Linked DNA regions of Variovorax paradoxus. The protein of the gene in region 2 interacts with the protein of the main gene of each other region in a pairwise test. Links are inferred from orthologs where the notes say so. Each region holds a gene or a part of one and is shown on either strand. Other genes may lie near its edges.

What was found.
Region 1: the proteins of QFZ42_RS25855 (region 2) and grpE interact in binary tests that used the Escherichia coli proteins (3 or more experiments, as listed by UniProt). The link is inferred for Variovorax paradoxus from one-to-one orthologs.

What each region holds. Positions count from the first base shown.
Region 1 is NZ_JAUSXG010000001.1:3,424,446-3,427,361, reverse strand. What follows is about bases 1-2,844. They hold grpE (nucleotide exchange factor GrpE), read right to left. Parts: upstream 1,789-2,844; coding sequence 1,213-1,788; downstream 1-1,212. Other genes in these bases: QFZ42_RS16225 (winged helix-turn-helix transcriptional regulator), read right to left, coding at 2,393-2,824; QFZ42_RS16230 (FKBP-type peptidyl-prolyl cis-trans isomerase), read right to left, coding at 1,943-2,293; dnaK (molecular chaperone DnaK), read right to left, coding at 1-1,095. UniProt on the Escherichia coli protein: Participates actively in the response to hyperosmotic and heat shock by preventing the aggregation of stress-denatured proteins, in association with DnaK and GrpE. It is the nucleotide exchange factor for DnaK and may function as a thermosensor.
Region 2 is NZ_JAUSXG010000001.1:5,448,028-5,450,902, reverse strand. What follows is about bases 12-2,814. They hold QFZ42_RS25855 (Nramp family divalent metal transporter), read right to left. Parts: upstream 2,176-2,814; coding sequence 847-2,175; downstream 12-846. Other genes in these bases: QFZ42_RS25845 (hypothetical protein), read left to right, coding at 2,664-2,814; QFZ42_RS25850 (putative quinol monooxygenase), read left to right, coding at 2,279-2,587; QFZ42_RS25860 (protealysin inhibitor emfourin), read left to right, coding at 487-825; QFZ42_RS25865 (M4 family metallopeptidase), read left to right, coding at 12-490. In the rest of the region: more of QFZ42_RS25865, read left to right, coding at 1-11; more of QFZ42_RS25845, read left to right, coding at 2,815-2,875. UniProt on the Escherichia coli protein: H(+)-stimulated, divalent metal cation uptake system. Involved in manganese and iron uptake. Can also transport cadmium, cobalt, zinc and to a lesser extent nickel and copper. Involved in response to reactive oxygen.

The DNA.
Region 1 (2,916 bases), 2.0 Mb from region 2 along the record:
GTCCTTGCGCGGCTCCTTGCCGAAGAAGGCCTTCACCTTTTCCTGCACCTTGGGCATGCGGGTCATGCCGCCGACCAGGATCACGTCGTTGATGTCCGACACGCTGATGCCGGCATCCTTGATGGCCAGGCGGCAGGGCGCAATGGTGCGCTCGACCAGCTCGTCGACCAGGCTTTCGAGCTTGGCGCGGGTGAGCTTGATGTTCAGGTGCTTCGGACCCGAGGCATCGGCCGTGATGTAGGGCAGGTTGATGTCGGTCTGCGCGCTGTTCGACAGTTCGATCTTGGCCTTCTCGGCGGCTTCCTTCAGGCGCTGCAGTGCGAGCACGTCCTTGCCCAGGTCGACGCCTTGCTCTTTCTTGAACTCGCCGATGATGTAGTCGATGATGCGCTGGTCGAAGTCTTCGCCGCCCAGGAAGGTGTCGCCGTTGGTCGACAGCACTTCGAACTGCTTTTCGCCGTCGACGTCCGCAATCTCGATGATCGACACGTCGAAGGTGCCGCCGCCCAGGTCATACACGGCGATCTTGCGGTCGGCCTTGTCCTGCTTGTCCAGGCCGAAGGCCAGTGCCGCTGCGGTGGGCTCGTTGATGATGCGCTTGACGTCCAGGCCCGCAATGCGTCCGGCGTCCTTGGTGGCCTGGCGCTGGGCGTCGTTGAAGTAGGCCGGCACCGTGATCACGGCCTCGGTGATGGTTTCGCCGAGATAGTCTTCGGCGGTCTTCTTCATCTTGCGCAGGATGTCGGCGCTGACCTGCTGGGGCGCGATCTTCTTGCCACGCACTTCCACCCATGCGTCGCCGTTGTCGGCCTTCGCGATGGTGTAGGGCATCAGGTCGATGTCCTTCTGGACTTCTTTCTCTTCGAACTTGCGGCCGATCAGGCGCTTGATCGCGTACAGCGTGTTCTTGGGATTCGTGACCGCCTGGCGCTTGGCCGAGGCTCCGACCAGCACTTCGCCGTCTTCCTGGTAAGCCACGATCGACGGCGTGGTGCGCGCACCTTCCGAGTTTTCGATCACACGCGTGGTGTTGCCTTCCATGATCGACACGCACGAGTTGGTGGTGCCGAGGTCGATGCCGATGATCTTTGCCATGTTCTGTACTCCTGAAAGCCTGAAAAATATGTTGTTATGAACTTGTGGATAACCCAGCGCGATTCAAGGTATGAAGCGGGGATTTCCTGTGGGAATCGTGTGTATCGGTCGTGCGGGTTACTTGGGCGCGCTGACGGTGACCAGCGCCGGGCGCAGCACGCGCTCGTTGATGGTGTAGCCCTTCTGGAGCACGCTCACCACGGTGTTCGGCTCCTGGTCGGGCGCGGGCACCACCGAGATGGCCTGGTGCTGGTGCGGGTCGAACTTGGTGCCCGCGGCCGGAGCCACCTCGATCACCTTGTTGCGTTCGAGCGCGCTCTTCAGCTGGCGCAGCGTGGCTTCGGCGCCTTCGCGGATCTGCTCGGGCGTGGCGTCCTTGATGGCAAGGCCGGCCTCGAGGCTGTCGGTCACGGGCAGCAGGCTCTCGGCAAAGGCCTCGACCGCGAACTTGCGCGCCTTGGTGATTTCGTCGTCGGCGCGGCGGCGCGCGTTCTGCACGTCGGCCTGGGCGCGAAGGTACTGGTCGGCCAGTTCGGCATTCTTGGTCTGCAGGGCAGCGAGTTCGCCTTGGGCCGCGGCCAAGGCGTCTTGGGCCTCGGCTTCATTGGCAGCCTGCGCGGCCTCCAGTTCTTCGGGGCTCGGCTCGCCTTGCAGCATTTGCGAATTCTGTGAGGATTGTTGCGGGTCGGACATTTTTCAGAGAACGGTGTGATGCCGGGAAACAAACGATAGCCAGCCACTTGGGGCTGGTCAGGGGCATTTCAAGCGAAAAAATGGGGCAAAAAGGGTCGCGGAGGCATGAAAAAGGCCCGCAATCGGGCCTTCGTGCCAAGTTGGGGGCGAACCTTCAGTGCGCGTCGAGCAGTTCGACGTCGAACTTCAGCGTGGCGTTCGGAGGAATCACGCCGCCCGCGCCGCGTGCGCCGTAGCCCAGCGAAGCGGGAATGATCAGCGTGCGCTTGCCGCCGATCTTCATGCCGGCGACGCCTTCGTCCCAGCCCTTGATGACCTGGCCGGCGCCCAGCGAGAACGCGAACGGGTCGTTGCGGTCGCGGCTCGAGTCGAACTTGGCGCCTTGCACGCCGTCGTTGTAGAGCCAGCCGGTGTAGTGCACGTGCACGTGTTGGCCGGCCTTGGCTTCGGCGCCGTCGCCCACGGTGGTGTCTTCGTATTGCAGGCCGGAGGGAGTGGTAGGCATGTGAACGCTCCTTGCGTCAATGTTGGAGGATGAATGGATGGATAAGCAGACGGAAGGCACGAAGTTTACCGACGCCCCGGCACAGGCCGGCCGAGCTGCTCAATTGGCAGTGTCAAGCGGCGGGGCAGGTGAAGATGGTGCGGACGGCGCCGAGGGAGACGAAGAAGATGGTGGGGCCGGTGCGGCGGGGGAGGAAGCAGCCGGCGCGGGCGCTGCGGGCGCCGCCGCCTTTTTGACCTGGCCCAGTTGCCACTTGCCCGCGAAGGCCTGCAGGTCGGACAGCCGCTTGAGCAGGTCTTGCCCGCTCACCGTGAGGCTGTAGCCGTCGCCGCCATGGCTGACGAGGCCGGCTTCTCGCAGTTCCTTGATACGGGTATTGAGCGTGTTGGGGGTGATGCCGCCGACGCTGTCCTGCAGCAGACGGAAGGTCTGGGCATGGCCGTCGCGCAGCGCCCAGAGCACGCGCAGCGCGTAGCGGGCTTCGAGCAGTGCCAGGAGCTGGCTGACGGCTGCGTTTTCCTTGGTACTCATCGACATCATCTCCTCGGGCTGGGCGGGCCATCGATCCTGGGGGCAGGGCCGGTGCCTCGCGTTCTTGTTGGCTGGCTATGTCCGCTCGTTGG
Region 2 (2,875 bases):
GTTGAACGAATCGATCTGCGACGTGTTCGGCGTGCTGGTCAAGCAGCATCTGCTGAAGCAGACGGCGCAACAGGCCGACTGGCTCGTGGGTGCGGGGCTTTTCACCGACAAGGTGAAGGCGCGCGCCCTGCGCTCGATGGCCGAGCCGGGCACCGCCTACGACGACCCGGTGCTGGGCAAAGATCCGCAGCCTGCCCACATGAAAGACCTGGTGATCACGCGGCAGGACAATGGCGGCGTGCACATCAATTCCGGCATTCCGAACCGCGCCTTCCATCTCGCCGCCACGGCCATCCAGGGCCCGGCCTGGGAAACCGCGGGCCGCGTCTGGTACGACACGGTGTGCGACCGGCGGCTGCGCCGGGACGCCGATTTCCTGGCCTTTGCACAACTGAGCGTGGAGAATGCAGCCAAGCGCTTCGGCGCCGACAGCGCGGCACACAAGGCCATCGGCGCCGCATGGAACACCGTGGGGGTCACACCATCATGATTCAGCTTCCGCCTCTGGACCAGGCTTCGGTCGTGCGCGTCACGCGCGAGGGCGGCGTGGCCTACCTGCCGGGCCTGTCGCGCCCGCGCAGCTATCAGCTGGGCAACTGCAGCGAAGAACTGCGCCAGCAGATCGGCGAGGCATTGCAAAGCGCCGCGCCGCATGCGGGGCAGCGCGACGAACCCGGTTCGCCGGGCGGCGACCAGCGCTTCTACCGCGTCGAGGTGGTGGTGGAAAGCACCACCACCCATTCGGGTTCGGTCAGCTTCGAGGTGCCCGAGAACGAGGCGCCCGAGGCGCTGGTGCACCTCTGGAAAGATGCGGCCGACCGCTGAGGCGGCCTGCGCGGCCCAGCTTCAGGGGCCGCCGAGAACCGTCGACACCACCAGCCACACGTTGGCCGCGCTGATCGTGCCGAACAGCCCCCAGGCGAGCAGCTTGACGACGCTGCCGTTGGCAAAGCCGCCCATCAGCGCGCGGCTGCTGGTGAAACGGATCAACGGCCACATCGCGAACGGCAGCTGAAAACTCAGCACCACCTGGCTCAGCACCAGCATCTTGCCGACGCCACCGTCGCCGAACCACCAGACGCCGAGAAAGGCCGGCCCGAGCGCCAGCCCGCGCGTGATCAGGCGGCGCTGCCAGCACGGGATCTTCAGGTCGAGAAAACCTTCCATGATGATCTGGCCCGCGATGGTGCCGGTGAAGGTCGAGCTCTGGCCCGAGGCCAGCAGCGCCACGCCGAACAGCGTGGCCGCGAGCGCGCTGCCCACGATGGGTTCGATGAGCCGGTAGGCATCGTCGATCTCGGTCACCTCCACATGGCCGGTGCTGTGGAAGGCGCTGGCCGCCAGCACCATGATGGCCGCGTTGACCAGCAGCGCGAGCGAAAGCGAGAACACCGCGTCGAAGGTGCAGAAGCGCACCGCCTCGCGGCGCGCCGCGTCGCTGTCGGCCACCAGCCGGGTCTGCACGATGGACGAATGCAGGTAGAGGTTGTGCGGCATCACCGTGGCGCCGACCACGCCGATCGCAAGGTACAGCGCACCCGGCTGCTGCAACCGCTCGAAGCTGGGCGCGAAGCCCATCGCCACGCCGAACCAATTGGGCTGCGACATCGCAAGCTCCACCACAAAGCAGCCCGCGATGGTGCCCACCAGCCCGAGCACGATGGCCTCGACGCGCCGGAAGCCCGCGCCCTGCAGACCCAGCACGAGCAGCGTGTCGAACGCCGTGATGGCAATGCCGACCGGAATCGACACACCGAACAGCAGATGCAGCGCGAGCGCGCTGCCCAGCACTTCGGCCAGGTCGCAGGCCACGATGGCGAGTTCCGCACCCAGCCAGAGGAAGCGGCTCACGCGCGGCGAATAGTGTTCGCGGCAAACGCGCGCGAGGTCTTTCTGCGCCACGAGGCCGAGCCGCACGCACAGCGTCTGCAGCAGCATGGCGGCGAGGCTCGCGAGCAGCACGACGAAGAGCAGGCCGTAGCCGAAACGCGAGCCGGCCTCGATGTCGGTCGCCCAGTTGCCTGGGTCCATGTAGCCGACCGACACCAGCAGCCCAGGGCCCGCATAGCGCAGCAGCTTCTTGCCGAAGGGCAGGTCCTGCGGGACCGCCACGCTGCCCTTGACTTCGGAGGGGCAGAACGGCGCTGTGGCGGTGCGGGGCAGGGGAAAGAACATGCGGGCGATGATAGGGTCGGTCGCGCGCGAGACCAGCGCCCAGGCGGTGGATCTTTTAGATTCGACGCTCGCCATTCACTCAACCACACCGGAGCCTTTTCTCATGATTCATGTCGTTGCCGTCATCACCGCCAAGCCAGGCCAGCGCGCCAAGCTGCTCGAAGCCTTTGCCGCCAACCGCGCGGCCGTGCTGGCCGAAGAAGGCTGCATCGAATACGGCGCCACGATCGATGCGCAAGGCGTCCCCGTGTCGAAGGCCAGCTTCGGGCCGGAGACCTTCGTGGTCATCGAGAAGTGGGAGACGCTGGCTCACTTGCAGGCCCATGGCGTCGCGCCGCACATGAAAGCCCATGGCGAGAAGACCAAGGAGTTGGTCGAGCGCAAGCTGATCCACGTGCTCGAACCGGTCTGAAAATCGGGCTTCGCGCGCGGCGCAATGCCTGCTACCCTCGCGCCGGGATCAGGCATCCCGAGGAGGGACTCAAGGCATGGCGATCTTCTTCAGACCGCGGGGCTTGCGCGTGCGCGCCTTCACCGCAAGGCTCTGCGCACTGGCCGCGGTCGTGCTGGCGGCCGGCTGCGCACAGCTGAGTGCGCCGCCTTACGCCGCCGACTACGAGGCGCTCGACCGGCTTGAAGCCGCCCGTCCCGGCATGGTGGCGGTTGCGAAGGTGCAGCCGACCGACCCGAACGACGGCAT